Regions from separate parts of the Planococcus sp. NCCP-2050 genome, predicted to be linked through region 1. Evidence: predicted binding sites of a transcription regulator. Region 1 holds the regulator's gene; the other holds the start of a gene.
The links. The regulator NrdR, encoded in region 1, represses ribonucleotide reductase genes. The targets are predictions, from matches to a motif close to AACACNATATATNGTGTT.
Positions count from the first base shown of each region.

Region 2: the regulator NrdR is predicted to act here: its motif matches at 4,115-4,132, upstream of NFU07_RS00325 (vitamin B12-dependent ribonucleotide reductase).

Region 1 is NZ_BRCX01000003.1:132,023-140,371, reverse strand. Features, by position in the region: T-box leader at 1-33, opposite strand, end outside; gene dnaI (primosomal protein DnaI) at 92-1,027, opposite strand; gene NFU07_RS12235 (replication initiation and membrane attachment family protein) at 1,028-2,389, opposite strand; gene nrdR (transcriptional regulator NrdR) at 2,401-2,877, opposite strand; gene speD (adenosylmethionine decarboxylase) at 2,992-3,375, opposite strand; gene NFU07_RS12220 (glyceraldehyde-3-phosphate dehydrogenase) at 3,691-4,710, opposite strand; gene coaE (dephospho-CoA kinase) at 4,932-5,537, opposite strand; gene mutM (bifunctional DNA-formamidopyrimidine glycosylase/DNA-(apurinic or apyrimidinic site) lyase) at 5,548-6,417, opposite strand; gene polA (DNA polymerase I) at 6,432-8,349, opposite strand, start outside.
Region 2 is NZ_BRCX01000001.1:60,383-68,731, reverse strand. Features, by position in the region: gene NFU07_RS00335 (M24 family metallopeptidase) at 1-844, opposite strand, end outside; gene aroQ (type II 3-dehydroquinate dehydratase) at 851-1,282, opposite strand; gene NFU07_RS00325 (vitamin B12-dependent ribonucleotide reductase) at 1,523-4,081, opposite strand; gene NFU07_RS00320 (lipoate--protein ligase family protein) at 4,259-5,095, opposite strand; gene NFU07_RS00315 (rhodanese-like domain-containing protein) at 5,194-5,577, shown strand; gene NFU07_RS00310 (AAA family ATPase) at 5,656-6,927, shown strand; gene gcvPB (aminomethyl-transferring glycine dehydrogenase subunit GcvPB) at 6,986-8,349, opposite strand, start outside.

The sequences.
Region 1 (8,349 bases):
CAAATCCACTCTTGTCCTTGTCAACGCATTATTTAGTATCGATTGTTTTTACTATACGACGAAAACTTTAAAAAGACAACACCTTGTTTGATTAAATTCGTCGGTTTCGTCCGTCCAACATAACCGGAGCCGTCAAGGCACGTATGCGCTCCATTACACGCGCCGCTTTTAAATCTTCTTTTTCGCCGCGCTGTGAATACGTCAAATGATGCTGAAGTTCCGAATAACTGAAATTCGATGTCATGAAAGTCGGCAGCTTTTCAGCCATCCGGTAATGGAGAATCGTGCCGAGCACTTCATCGCGCGTCCAGCTCGACATCGCTTCTGCTCCGATATCATCCAACATCAAGACATCCGCCTTTTTGACATAATCCACTTTTTCCTGCAAGGTCTGGTCGCCGATTGCCTGTTTCATTTCACGCATGAATTCAGGGACGAACACCAAAACCGATTTAATGTTCTTTTCGGCTAACGCATTTGCCACCGCACTCAACAAATAGGATTTGCCGATGCCGAACTTGCCGTAAATGTACAAACCTTTTTCCGGCAGCTCCCCGGGACCCTTGGTAGCATCCAGGAAGGAATCGACGGCATTAAACGCTTCTAAGCGGCTCGCATCCAATTCAAAACCGGACAACGTCGCTTCCATGACTTCTTTCGGCATATACATGCTGTGGATCAATGATGACGCCCGGCGTTTGTTGTCGTGCTCGTTTTTCAGGCGACACGGCGTGTACGAAATGCCGATATTGCTGCGCTCAAGAACCAAATTCGGTTCAAAGCCTTTCAGGTGGTTGATGCAGGCACCAAGGCTCGGGCATTTATTGCAGTCATGGGATTGGTCGATGTATTCATAGAGTTTGCCCATGCCTTTGTCGACGATGCTTTTATCAATTTCCGAAGAATGTTCATCTAAAAAATGCTGAACGCCTGGATGCTCCAATACTTCCTGCCGCATCGCATTATAGCGCTCGGAAAAAGCAGGGGCATTTACGACACGTTTTAAGGTCTCCCGGATCGGTTCCATTTAATCACCCTTACCTTTCTTCATCGCATATTTCGCTAATAGTTTTTGTTTTGCCGCTTCGAGGTCTTCCGTGTTCTCCGCCTCTTTCGCTGGCTGAACATCGTCTTTCTTATAAAACCATTCCGGCAGTTTCTCTTCCCTTACCGGTTTCCGGCTGGAAGAAGAGCTTCTCGTTTTCGCTGCCGGAGATCCTTCCGATTTCCATTTCAAATACTGTTCGTGTTCGATACGCGCAAGATCCATCGCTTCCTTCGCCGTTTTAACGTTCTTACGGAGCCAATGGGACGCGAGCTTTTCAACGTACGCCTTTGTCAATTTCATATCCGTCCGCAACAGGACATACTGCAGGAGGACATTGACGACAGCAGGCTCCATGCCGTGCTGGATGACGAGTTGATTCGCCAACTGGACATCTGCCGGCAATGGCTCCTTGCCATTCGCAATGTCTCTTAACACTTCAACCGGAGAAGCCGATTCGAGGTAATCGATCAACTCATCTTCTTTTGTTTTCGGTGCTTCCTTTTTCGGAGCTTCCTGTTTCTTCACTTGAACCAATTGAGGGGCCGTCGTAGCTACGGTCAATTTATAATAATCAGCTGCCGCTTTCTTTAAACTCTCAAGCGTCAATTTATAATCATCGTCAATTGCGAGCAAAATGACTTTCTGCATTTCGAGGGGACCCCAGCTATACAGGAATGCGAGTTTCGCGATGAGTTCCCGGATGCTCGCCGTCAGCACTTTATGCGGCACCAACTGTTCAGACAGACCTTGGCGCAATAATGAAAAATCAAATTCCCCTTCAGCTTCATAAGAACCTTTTTTGCGTTCCTGCAAATTATCCGTTTGGGACGGATAGCCCGCTTTCGCATGGACCGGCTGGAAAATATCCGTAAATGTCCGGGATACTTCCGCATAGCCTTCCATGATTTCCCGATGGACCACAAACCGGTCTCTTACTTTGCGGTACGTCGTTTCCCCCACTTTACTGAAAAGGAACATGGACAGCAGCGGATCTGCAAAAAAACTTTTCGGATCGAGCGGCGGACAAAGCTCGTAGACAAATGAACGGTTTTCTTGGTCTTTGCGGTACGTTTTCAATAAGCCGATCGCTTCCAATTGGATCCGCGATTCGAAAATCCGCGAAATGGAGACACCGAGCGTATTCATTAACATATAATGCGTCGCTTCATCCGCGCTTTCTTCCCCTTCCGCCCAAAGCGTCAAGTAAAAAGCGATGGCTTCTGCACCGACAAGCGGCTGATAGAGGAGCGTCAGCAGCTGACGGTCATAATTCGAAAACGGATACGGCATAAGAATTCGGAAAGAATCTGCAGGCTGGAGTTCTTTATACATAGCTGTCATGATTCACCGCCTTACTCGGACTTCTTATCATCCGGACTCTTTTTTAATAAATCCTTCAACTCATCGATAAATACAGTAATGTCTTTAAACTGGCGATAGACCGATGCAAATCGAACATAAGCGACTTCATCGATGCCAGCTAAACGGTCCATGACCAACTCACCGACTTCTTCTGATTTTACTTCAGCATTTCCCTGGCGCCGAAGGTCTTTTTCAATATCGAATACAACGCTTTCAAGCACTTCAAGCGGCACTGGACGTTTTTCACAAGCACGGATCAAGCCTCGTAGAACTTTCTCGCGGCTAAATTCTTCACGCGACCCGTCTTTTTTCACAACAATCAACGGCATCTCTTCCACTTTTTCGAACGTCGTATAACGATAGCCGCAAGCTTCACATTCCCTGCGCCTTCTTATGGACTTCATATCATCAACTGGCCGCGAATCAACTACGCGTGTACCATTGTGCTGGCAAGCCGGACATTTCATTTCGACATCTCCCTAAACTTTCTATCTGTTTTTTCTAGTATAACAAAATTTCTTTGGGAAAATAGAAAAAGCAGAGGAATTTATCCCCTGCTTGATGTTTTTCAAAATAATGGATTATACAGTTACTGAAACTTTTGTTTCTCCAGTACCAACTGGACCCATGCCGCGTGGCAATTCGGTAACTTCACTCGCTTGTGAGTTAAGCGCCTTAGCGATATACTCCGCTGCAATAGTCGGATCAAGATCGCCGCAAGTATAAACATCTACACTTGCATAACCGTGTTCCGGAAAACTGTGGATTGTCAAATGCGATTCAGAAATGATTACAACTCCGCTTACACCTTGAGGTGCAAATTTGTGAAAAGCTACTTCTCTAATTTCCGCTCCGGATTTCAGTGCTGCATCAACAAAAGTTTGTTCGATATAATCCATATCGTTTAATTTGTCAAAATCACACTGCCAAAGTTCTGCAATTACGTGACGTCCCATTGTTTCCATGGTTCGTTTCCCCCTTTGATATCATTTTGTTTTCGTGCTCAAAATATTCAAAGTTGACTACCACGGGGGAAAGTTAGTCCAAAGAGGTCCTAACCCTTTAAGCAGTCATGTGAATAAAACACATGCTCCCTAATGCCTTCATCAAGTTTCCTGAAAACATAGAAGCTGGTAGTTAATTTTTCAACTACGAATGTTAGTATAAGGTGTATCTGTTCTAAATGCAATAAATTTAACGCAAGTTTTTTTCGGTGATTCCTAGACTGGCCAAAGACAAAGAAATACCGCGTTTCTGAAGCAGAAACGCGGTATTTTCAATCAAGCTTCAGCGAAGACCAATGCATCGGCCACTTTTTTTGTTAAGTCGATGACGCGGGCTGAATAGCCCCACTCGTTATCATACCAAGCTAAAACTTTCACTTTTCGTTTGCCGATCACCATTGTGGAAAGACCATCAATCACAGCAGATTTCGGGTTCGTGTTGAAGTCCACGGATACCAATGGTTCCATTGTCAAAGCCAAAATCCCATCCAAACCTTCTTCTGAAGCTTTGATAAAGGCTTCGTTCACTTCGTCCACCGTCACATCCCGCTCTAAATCTACGACTAAATCCACTAGCGAAACGTTTGGAGTCGGTACACGAAGCGCCATTCCATGAAGTTTCCCTTCAAGTTCCGGCAATACTAATGACAGCGCTTTCGCAGCGCCTGTAGAAGTAGGGATAATCGACTGGCTGCACGCACGCGCACGTCTCAAATCTTTATGCGGATTGTCTAAATTTTTCTGGTCATTCGTAAAAGAATGGACGGTAGTCATAAGGCCATTTTCGATGCCAAATGCATCATTCAATACTTTTGCGACAGGCGCAAGGCAGTTGGTTGTGCAACTTGCATTCGAGATGATGCTATGTTCGTCGACGTTGAATTTGTCTTCATTGACACCCATCACGATGGTAATGTCTTCATCTTTTCCTGGTGCAGTCAATATGACTTTACGAGCTCCCGCATCTAAATGAAGTGCCGCTTTTTCACGGGAATTGAATTTTCCAGTTGCTTCGATAACGATGTCGATGTCCATTTCTTTCCACGGGAGATTCAAAGGATCTCTTTCGTTAACGAGTTGAACTCGTTTGCCGTTAACGATTAATGCGTCTTCCTCGGAAGAGACGTCACCCGCAAAGGTGCCGTGATTTGTGTCATACTTAATGAGATGCGCGAGAGTTTCAGCAGGGTAACCAGCGTTTACAGCACTGATTTTAATGTCATCCATTAAAATTGCCTGTCTGAAAACCATGCGGCCAATACGGCCAAATCCGTTAATCGCAATAGAAATTGTCATTTTATGAGACCCCCATTTAAATAAGTCATACTGTTAATTTTTAATTTCTTATATAGTATAACACATTTACTGTTTTATGGAACCTTTAAATCTATCCCAATAAAAAAAGCCGGGCGACAGGCACCCGGTTTAGATCTTTCACGCTTATAGCGTGGTTTTCAGCATGTAGAAGAGCCGTAGAACGGCTGCTTAGATGCAATTTAAACATATCTGTTTCCTCATTACTCTCCTGACAATTCCTCGCGCCAAATGTCCAAGATGCGGTTCAGCTGCCATTTCGTTTCATCGAACGTGCCGTTATTATAAATTACGGCATCAGCCCCTTCTTCTTTCACCGACATTGGCAACTGAGAAGCGATGCGCGCACGCGCTTCTTTTTCGGTCAAACTATTCCGTTCCATCAACCGCTTCAGCTGATTTTCTTCAGTAACACTGACGACCAGAATCTTATCGACGAAATGCTGGAGCCTGCTTTCAAACAGCAAAGGGATATCCATAATGATGGTTTTATGCCCTTGTTCCAGAAGTTCGCTGCGCTGCCGAAGCATTTCTTGCCGGATAGCTGGATGGATAACATCGTTCAAACTTTTGCGGCTAGCCGGGTCGTTGAAAATCAATTCACCGACTTTGGCCCGGTCCATCGTCCCATCTTCTTTGATCACACCTTCTCCGAATAAAGCAGCGATCTTCACCAAGGTCTCTTGCCCTGGCTCTACCACTAAACGCGCCACTTGATCGGCATCAATAATAGGATACCCTAATTCTTCGAGCATTTTCGAGACGGTGCTTTTTCCACTCGCAATACTGCCAGTCAGTCCTATAATCATCTTCTTGCCCTCACTTTTGGCAGGTCGGACAGTAGACCGAAGTTCTTCCGCCAATCTGCAGAGATTTGGTCATACTGCCGCATTCCATGCATTGTTTTTTGCCGTACATGCCGAACCGGTTCTGCATATTGCCAGATTCCCCGTTGACATTGCGATAGTCGGAAATCGTGCTTCCCCCTGCTTCGATGCTTTCAAGCAAAATCGCGACAATCGTTTGGAACAGCTCCACTTTACGCGTTCTGCTGATTCGCTTTGCTGCCCGATTGGGATGGATTTTCATTTTAAACAAGGCTTCAGTTGCGTATATATTGCCGCAGCCTGATATCACTTGTCCGTCCATGATCACTTCTTTGATCGGTTTGTTCTGGTATTTCGGACTTTCGGCCATTTGAAGAAAATGCGCCAATGCACTTTCTTCAAATGGTTCCGGAGCCATTAAAAGCAGCGGAGGAAATTCCGCTTCTTCCTTTAATACCCGCATTTCGCCAAAGCGGCGAATATCGGAGAAGGCCAATAAATTGCCGTCGCTCAAGCTAAGCACCACATGGACATGCTTGCGGAATTTCTCTTCGCCGATCGACAGCAGGCTATCCACATAAAACCAGGCCCCGGACATGCCAAGGTGATTGACCAGCAAAAATTCGCCTTCTTTTTTTAACGTGAAATAAATGTATTTGCTGCGCCGTTCTACACTGATGATCTGTGCGCCCAACAAACGGCTGATGAACATGTCGGTCTCCATCCGTTTGATGATTGCTTCCTTGCCGCTCGTCTTTGAAATCCGAATCGTATCTGAAACAAAGACTTCTTCAATTTTCTTGCCGATTGCGGCAGGACGGATCTGGCGGACGACGCCTTCAACTTCTGGAAGTTCAGGCATTCATAAGCCTCCTGTTATTTTGTATCGTACCATGTATCGCCAAATGCAAAATCCACTTTCAACGGGACATTCAGCTCTACTGCATGTTCCATTACTTGCGGTACCAATTCCTTCAATTTTTCCAATTCTTCCGGCGGAGCTTCAAAAATCAGTTCATCGTGCACTTGCAGCAACATACGTGTTTTCAGCCCTTCGCGCTCCAAGGCATCGGCCATATCAATCATCGCTTTTTTAATGATATCAGCAGCACTGCCTTGGATCGGCGTATTCATCGCTGTACGTTCTGCAAAACTGCGCAAATTGAAATTCGAGCTTGTTATATCCGGCAAATAGCGCCGGCGATTCATGAGCGTTGTCACGAAGCCGTTTTTCTTGGCACCCGCTACGATATCGTTCATGTATCCTTTAACTCCCGGGAAGCTTGCAAAATACCGGTCAATAAAAGCTTGGGCTTCTTTACGGGTGATGTTCAAGTTCTGGGAAAGGCCATAATCGCTGATGCCGTAAACAATGCCGAAGTTAACCGCTTTTGCCGCACGGCGCATATCGCCGGTCACTTCCTCAGCCGGCACATGGAACACATCCATCGCCGTCGTTGTATGGATATCTCGGTCGTTTTTGAAAGCCTCGATCAGCCGCTCGTCTTTCGACATTTCAGCCAGGACGCGCAATTCAATCTGTGAATAATCGGCTGCTACCATTACCCAATCAGGGAAAGAAGGAATAAAGGCTTTGCGGATTTTCCGTCCCTCTTCCAAACGCACAGGAATATTCTGGAGGTTCGGATTAATGGAACTCAAACGCCCTGTCGTCGTCAAGGCTTGCTGGAAGCGCGTATGCACTTTGCCGTCTTCATGGATTTCTTTCAATAGCCCTTCAATATAAGTAGAAAGGATTTTCCCGAGCTGGCGGTATAAAAGGATATGCGAAATGATTTCATGCTGGCCATTCAGCTTCTCTAACACATCGGCAGCTGTCGAATAGCCGGTTTTTGTTTTCTTAAGAACTGGCAGCCCCAGTTTTTCAAAAAGGACCACACCTAATTGCTTCGGTGAATTGATATTGAATTCTTCTCCAGCCAAACTGTGGATCTCCGATTCGATTTTCACGAGTTTACCGGATAGCTCCTCGCCCATCGCCACTAATTGCTCTTTATCCACGGTGACGCCAAGCGATTCCATTGCACCTAGAATGGTTGCAAGCGGCAACTCCAAATTGCGGTACAAATCGTATTGCTCGTTTTCTTTTAATTTATTCAGCACCAAGGGCCGCACTGCCCAGATTGTACGCGCTTTTCTCGCAATGTGCTCATGCAGGATCGCGTCGTTCGGCACCGCTTTTTTTGCGCCTTTTCCGTAAACCTGTTCGTTTTGCGAGACCTCCGTATAGCCGTATTCTTGAACGATATTCGCCAAATCGGTATAGGTCAGCGAAGGATTGACGATGTAAGCACCCAGCATCAAATCGAAGTCGACGCCGTCTACTTCGACGCCGCATCGGAAAAAGGCGGCAGTAGACGCTTTGGAATCGGACATGTACTTCTTCTTCGTATCATCTTTGAACCAATCTTTGAACGCTTGCGATTCTTTGATGACATCCATTGGAATCACGTACGTTTTTTCGGCTGTTGCCAAAGAAACGCCGAGCAAGTCGCATGTATGGTACTGTTCATCATACAGCTCCAGGTGGACAGCCATTTCATCTTCAAGAATTGAGGGATCGATTTCACTCAGCACTTCGAAGACCAATTCTTCTTTTTCGGTTTCTTCAGCGGTGTATTCCATCTTTTCCAGCAATGATTTAAACGCTAATTCATTCCAGACTTTCACCAATTCATCTTGATCTGGCCCATCATAAGAAAGGTCATCAATCGCTATTTCAATCGGTGCCTGGCGTTCAATGGTTGCCAGTTTTTTGCTGATCAATGCCAAA
Region 2 (8,349 bases), on a different contig from region 1:
CTTCGCCGTAGCCTTTGGACTTGATGTAGTCACGCGCAATTGCATCCGCTTCAATTCCAGTCATTCCCGGCCCGATTTTTTCAACGCCAAGCACTTGTGCATCCAAGACGATTTGGTAGATTTCCTTCATTTTTTCAGAAGGTTCTCCTACCGCAACTGTACGGGTGATGTCAGAAATATAGCCGTTATAGAGCGCTCCGTAATCAAGCGTAATCATATCTCCTTGTTCGACGACTTTGTCTGTCGCAACACCGTGCGGCAATGCAGAACGAAGGCCTGAGGCGACAATCGTATCAAATGATGAAGACGTCGCGCCTTGTTTGCGCATGAAGAATTCCAGTTCATTTGAAATTTCAAGTTCCGTTTGTCCTGCTTTGATAAAACCGCAAATATGTTCAAAAGCATCATCCGCAATTTTTGCTGCAGCTTTTAAGATCTCGACTTCTTCCGGCGTTTTGATCATGCGGATTTTTTCAATCAAGCCACTGACTGGCTTTAATTCTGCAGCCATTTTTTCCTGATATTGAAGATAAGAAGAATAAGTCACGTAATCTTGTTCAAAAGCCAGCGATTTGATGCCGAGCTCTTTCGCTTTTCCAGCTGCTTCTTCGAGTAGATTCGTTTTTGCTTGAACAACTTCAAATTCCGTCACTTGTTCGGATGCTTGCTCCGTATAGCGGAAGTCTGTGATAAAAAATGCCTGTTCCTTCGTCACAAGCGCCAATCCTGCAGATCCCGTAAAGTTTGTTATGTACCGTAAGTTATAAGAACTGGTGACCAATAATGCTTCGATGTTTTGCTTTGCCATTTCATTGCGCAATTTTTGTAATTTCAATTTCGCCATTCCCCTCTAGTTTCGAAATAATAAAGCCTGCAAGCCAAGTCTATATACGTCTTTTCCAAATCCTGTGATCTGTCCGGCAGCTACCGGTGCAATATAGGAGTGGTGCCGGAATTCTTCCCGTTTATAAACATTTGAAATATGTACTTCGATTACTGGTACTTCTATTGATGCAATTGCATCCCGGATTGCAACGCTTGTGTGCGTATATGCCCCTGCGTTTAAGACGATTCCTTCTGTCCCGTCATCCGCCGCATCGTGGATCCAATCGATTAGAATCCCTTCATGGTTCGATTGCCGGCAATCCAACGTTATGCCGTTTCGGACGGAAAATTCCATTAATTCAGCTTCCAGCTCGGCCAGTGTAAATGTCCCGTAAGCTTCTTTTTCACGTTTGCCTAAGCGGTTTAAGTTCGGACCGTTCAAACATAAAACTTTCATTCCAAGCACTCCTCTCCTGCCTCACCCTTTTTATTTTATCACAAGCCTCCATTCGAGCAACTTCTTCCCATTTTCGTTCCTTTCTTGTTTCGTTTTTTGATTTTTTAAATACCCTTATGTAATAAGTTACATTTATAATTGCAAATGCCATTCTATCTGTTTTTATTTTTTAAATGAAATTCGGCAAAAAAAAAAAAGCGGTGGCATGAGCCACCGCTTCTGAAAATTTATGAATTGAACTTACAATCCGCATTTCAGCTGCGCATTGCAGTTTGTGCAGGTATTGCAGCCACCCATTTCTTCAACAGTCCCTTTTCGGCAGACAGGGCAAGTGTCGCCTACTTCAGAACCGATTGTCACGTTTGTTGAACGCAAATCTTGAATGGTATCAATAAGGACGATTGGACGTTTCCCTTTAACATCTTCCTGGTGATCTTCTTCAAATGTGTTTTCTTCCGCTTTCAAAGTCAGAACTTGTGAATCACGGCTTCCGTCTACATACACCGTTCCGCCTTTAGCACCGCCTTTATAGAGACGCTCATAAACGCCTTCCACTTGCTCGACTGTATAGCCGCGTGGTGCATTGACCGTTTTCGAGATGGACGAATCGATCCAGCGCTGGATGATGCACTGGACATCCGCATGCGCTTCCGGAGCTAGATCCATCGACGTAACAAATGCTTTCGGAAGATTTTCTTCATCTGCATCCGGATTGTTTTTCAAGTATTCACGGACAATATCCGCTTTTACTTCAATAAACTTGCCGAGACGGCCGCTGCGGTAGTATGTGAATGAATAATAAGGTTCCAGACCAGTTGAAACACCCACCATTGTTCCGGTAGACCCTGTCGGCGCAACCGTCAATAAATGAGAATTCCGGATTCCGTTTTCCAAGATGCCTTGGCGGACTTCTTCCGGCATGCCTTGCATAAAGCCAGTTTCAGTAAAGGCTTTGCGAAGCGCAGCTGTTTCTTCATCTGTGTTGCCGACTAGGAACGGGAAGCTTCCGCGTTCTGCTGCAAGCTCAGTTGATTGTTCATAGGCTGCGATGGCAATCGTCTTGAAGATTTCATCGACTAATTCATTGCCTTCCGGAGAACCATATTCCTTATCGCAGTAGATCAGTAAATCAGCAAGTCCCATGACGCCAAGGCCAACACGGCGTTCGCCTAAAGCCTGCACCCGGTTTTCTTCAAGGAAATAAGGCGTTGCGTCGATTACGTTGTCTTGCATGCGAACGCCGACGCGTACTGTTTCTTTCAACGCTTCAAAATCCACTTGCTTTGTTTTCGGATCCGCAAATTGCGCCAAGTTCACAGCTGCCAAGTTGCAGACTGAATACGGAGCAAGCGGCTGTTCGCCGCATGGATTTGTAGCTACGACTTTTTGTCCGTATGCACGGGCATTCGTTTTTTCGTTGGCATTATCGATAAAGAAAATGCCCGGTTCTGCTGAATAAGTTGCACAGACGTTGATCAGGTTCCAAAGGTCGCGGGCTTTCATTGTCCGGTAAGTACGGACTTTATGGCCCAAGCGTTCCCATTCGCGGACATCTCCAACTTCGTGCCATTGTTCGTTGTAAACGGCCATTTCTTCTTTCGAATAAGACTCGACTGCTGGGAAGCGAAGTTCAAAATCAGCATCTTCTTCGACTGCCTTCATGAAATCGTCCGTCAGCGTCACTGAAATATTTGCACCTGTCAAAAATTCTTCGTTATGGACAGAGTAGGTTCCGCCGTCGCGCAGCTTCGTTTCAGCATCGCGCATGATTTTTTCATTGAACCCGCCCATTCCAGGAATTGCACGGTAATTCAAGATGCCTTGATACATCGCTTCTTCCTGCTGGCTAAGCGGTTTGAATTTTAATTTTTCGTGAGCCAATTTTTTAATCGTTTCATCATTTGTATTTTCGATCAAATAGCGCAGAATGCGAGGATTCTGCATTTTTGAGATGATGAACTCTGCAATATCCGGATGCCAATCAGCAAGCATGATCATTTGCGCTCCGCGGCGAGATCCGCCTTGCTCCACCAAATGCGTCAATTTCGCAATATCATCAAGCCATGAAACCGATCCGGACGATTTGCCGTTAACTCCGCGCGCCAAGGTATTGCGAGGCCGCAAAGTCGAACCGTTTGTTCCGACGCCTCCGCCTCTCGACATGATTTCCATCACTTGTTTGCGGTGGTCGGAAATGCCTTCACGCGAATCTGCCACGAATGGCATTACGTAGCAGTTGAAATACGTAACATCCGTATCAGCGCCTGCGCCGTAAAGTACGCGGCCTGCTGGGATGAACTTCAGATCCACTAATTGTTTGTAGAATTTCTCAAACCATTCCTGGCGTTTTTCAGCTGTTTGTTCAACAGAAGCGAGTCCAGTCGCATTGCGTTTCGCGATTTGCTCGTAGTAAACCTCTAAAGGTTTTTCAATCACATCCAACGAGCGATTGACGATGCCGCTAGTGATTTCGTCTTCTTTGTCGATAGCACTCCGGTAATCTTCCTCAATCCACACTTTGGCGGTATTCGCTTGCTTATCGACTGAAACGATATAGCCTAGGCCGCGCGCAGGGAATTTTGGATCTTCCTTAACGGTAAGCACGACAAAATCGCCTGCTTTGAGTGTTGTCTTAGCAGTATCCTTAAAAGAATAGCGGTCAATCATGACCAGGCGGGAAACCCCTTTATGAGTTGTTTTCATGTCCGACGTAATTTCATGAACTTGCGGAAAAAGCTGAATGTCCTTGTTTAATAGATTTGGATCAAGTGTATATTGGGATTGTGCAACGGAAACCATTTGACAATTCCTCCTTTATATTATATGGGGTCAAACACTATATATAGTATTATTACATTTCCCATCATACTAGATATTGAAACTTTTTTAAATGACAAAATTATAGTTAAAAGATTAAGAAACGCGCAAAGCTGAATGCAGCAAGGTTTCCATTTTGAAAATGAGTCAAAAGTCTCCTCACACTCTGAAATTCCACGAATCAGATGCGTATTTTTCTTTCTCTAAGCCCTTGACATATTCCATTTGCTCCAAAGTCAATATGTATGGTTCCAATTCAATTTCGAGAGATGACCGAAAGCCTTCTTTAAATGCTTCGATGCACTCGTCCATCGTCGCTTCATGGCTGCGCAAGGAATTGATCGATACGGCCTTTTGCGGTATTTTAAGCCGCATTTTTTCCTTGGCTTCAGCGTCTGAGAAGCGGAATAAAGACAATAACTTCTCAGCATCCAGATCGATTAAAATGGCGCCATGCTGTAAAATCACGCCTTTTTGGCGAGTTTGAGCGCTGCCTGCCACTTTCTTCCCTTCGACGACCATCTCATACCAGCTCGGTGCATCAAAACAAACCGCGGATTTCGGCTTTTTCAGGTCTGCCAGTTTTTCTGCGGTATCCGGGACTGAAAAATATGCATCGAGGTCCAAATTTTTAAAACCCTCCAGCAATCCGCCGCTTAAAATCCGGTAAGCTTCCGTGACGCTTTCAGGCATATCGGGATGGTCCTCGCTAACGATAATGCTATAAGTCAGTTCATGTTCATGCAGAACTCCCCTGCCTCCTGTCGGCCGCCTGACAAATCCAAGGCCAAGCTCTTTCACCCGCTCTAAGTCAATTTCCGTTTCCGCTTTTTGAAAATAACCGATCGACAAGGCGGCCGGCTGCCATCCATAGAACCGGATGACCGGCGGAATCAACCCTTCACTATGCCAATTCAATAAGGCCTCATCAAGCGCCATATTATAAGAAGGGCTGCAATACCCTGAATTTATAAAAAACCATCGTCCATATTTCACAAGATCGCCTCCTAAATCCATTAATAAGTGTAACATTGCCATTGAATAAGAGTCACTCCTTCTTTTATAATAGAAGTAGAAGAGAAAGGGGCAAGACAATGGATTTTCTGTATGTTATTTTAGCAGTATTATTGATCGTCATTATCTTTGCGGTTATTTCCTATTACCGCATCAAGAAAGCTGTCACTACATTGACTCAAGAGCAATTTATCGAGGGGTACCGGAAAGCGCAGCTGATTGATGTCCGTGAACCGAAAGAATTCGCAGGCGGCCATATTCTAGGGGCACGCAACTTGCCGCAATCCCAATTGCGCCAGCGCTACAAAGAAATCCGCGCTGATAAGCCTGTATACCTTTACGACCAAAATGGCGCACGCAGCGGCCGTGTAGCTTTATTTCTAAAAAAACAAGGCTATACACAATTATATCAATTGCAAGGCGGTTTCAAGCAATGGACCGGCAAGATCAAGTCTAAATCATAATCCAAAAGCCTTTCCATCCCGGAAAGGCTTTTTTTCTACCGAATCAGCTTGACATCATTTGATCACAGGAGGCTACATATGAAAATACCCATCCTATTTCCCAATACGATTGAAGTTCAGGAAGTTCTTCCTTATTACGCCGCTTTTTCCATTGTTTCAGAAAAGATCTTTTCTATACTAAACGATCGTTCGAATGGACCATGGAAGCAGATCGATATCTCAGATCCCATTAACCAGCTTAGCACGCATCTTCTCGATATGATGGAAAATGGCGATCTGCCTCACGAGACGCTCTCTTATATATATGAAGCCAAACCTCTCGGCAAAATTACTAACGTGTCTGATGCCACTGATAAAGGCCATATTAAAATACAGAAGACTTTTGAAAACCGCTTAATTTATTTTCCTAGCCACGAGGTCGCTCTCGCCCAGATACCTTTTTTCACATCTTCTGAAAACAGCTGGCCAGAATTTCAATGCTTTGCCAAGTCCGTAGAAGATGCCTTTTCATTTCTTGAACACGCCAACGAAATGGTGCGCCAAGCCCTAATGAACAATATCACTTTCCTTGTCGATACGGAAGAAGGAGTGAAGCGCCGGAATTACGGAGAGATGGCGATTGTCTCCCGAGAAGACGTCATACTTGAACAAAAGGTGAAAACGGATATTTTCCGCTCGATTGACGAATTTTTCAAAGACGGCGGCCAGTTTTTCAAAGAGTACGGCGTTCCTTATAAACGGGGAATCTTATTGTACGGGGCTCCAGGCAACGGTAAAACGACGCTGGTCAAATCCATCACAGGCTCTACCAACGCACCCGTCATCTATTGGCAAATCACGGAATATACGAATAGCTATACGATTCAGGAAGTTTTCGGCATTGTATCCCGATTAGCCCCTGCCGTCCTGGTCATTGAAGATATCGATTCCATGCCCGAATTCACCCGATCCGTGTTCCTGAATACCTTAGACGGCACACAATCACGCGAAGGCTTGTTTATCATCGGGACGACCAATTATCCGGAGAAAATCGACCCGGCCTTGATCAACCGTGCAGGACGCTTTGACAGGGCCTATGAAATCCCGTCGCCGAATAAACAATTGCGAAAGTCCTACCTGGAAAAACTTGATGTCAAATCGATTTTCACCGATACCCAGCTGGAGCATATGGCTGAACTGAGCAAAGGGCTTTCCATTTCACAGATGAATGAATTGTATATGTCTTCTGCATTGAACTGGCATTACGAAGGCGATTCCAACTACGAAAACAGCATCCGTGAACTGCAAAAGCAAAACAAGCGCACCAAGCAGAATGATTGGGTTGAACAAGATACCACAATCGGTTTTTGAACAGAGAAAAGCCCGATGGTAAGATACCATCGGGCTTTTTTTGCGTTTTGTTTTTATTCTATTCTGGTTTAGTGTAGCGGAGCACCGGCTTGCGGGCTGCTTGTGTTTCATCCAAACGTTTGATGACCGTCGTATGCGGTGCATCTTGGACGATTTCCGGATTTTCTTCCACTTCTTTCGCGATTTGGACCATCGCGTCGATAAAAGCATCCAAGGTTTCTTTGGATTCTGTTTCAGTCGGTTCAATCATCATGCCTTCTTCCACATTCAATGGGAAGTAGATTGTTGGTGGATGATAGCCGAAATCGAGCAGGCGTTTTGCCATATCCAATGTACGAACACCAAGTTTTTTCTGACGGCGGCCGCTCAACACGAATTCGTGTTTACAATGGCGGTCATATGGCAAATCGAAATGCGGCTGCAATTTCCGCATCATGTAATTCGCATTCAAGACCGCGTATTCCGTAACAGCTTTTAAGCCGTCTGGTCCCATTGAACGGATATATGTGTAAGCCCGGACATTGATGCCGAAGTTGCCATAGAACGGTTTCACGCGTCCGATGGATTCGGGACGGTTATAGTCGAATGTCAAGCCTTGTTCCGTTTTAACAAGTACTGGTTTAGGCAAGTACGGAATCAAGTCTTTCTTCACGCCAACAGGACCAGATCCCGGGCCGCCGCCGCCGTGAGGGCCAGTGAACGTCTTATGCAAGTTTAAGTGGACGACATCAAAGCCCATGTCTCCTGGACGTGCTTTTGACATAACTGCGTTTAAGTTAGCGCCGTCATAATACAATTTCCCGCCGACTTCATGGATGATGGCAGCCATTTCAAGAATCTGCTCTTCAAATAAACCAAGCGTGTTCGGGTTCGTCAACATCAAAGCAGCCGTGTCTTCACCGACTACACGTTTAAGGTCTTCCAAATCAACGAGACCATGTTCATTCGATTTTACCGTTACGGTTTCAAATCCGGCAACTGTTGCAGAAGCGGGATTTGTACCATGTGCTGAATCGGGAACAATGACTTTCGTGCGTTTCATGTCGCCTCTTGACTCATGGTATGCCCGGATCATCATCAAGCCTGTCCATTCGCCGTGTGCTCCTGCAGCAGGCTGAAGCGTCACTTCATCCATTCCGGTAATTTCTTTTAAATGTTCCTGAAGATCAAACAATAATTCCAATGCACCTTGAACTGTCGATTCATCTTGCAATGGGTGGATATTTGCGAATCCAGGGAACCGTGCAACCGATTCATTGATTTTCGGATTGTATTTCATTGTGCATGAACCGAGCGGATAGAATCCAGAGTCCACACCGTGATTGCGTTTAGATAATGCAGTGTAATGGCGCATGATATCCAGTTCGGAAACTTCGGGAAGATCCGCTGCTTCATCGCGCATTAATTCTTCCGGAAATAGCT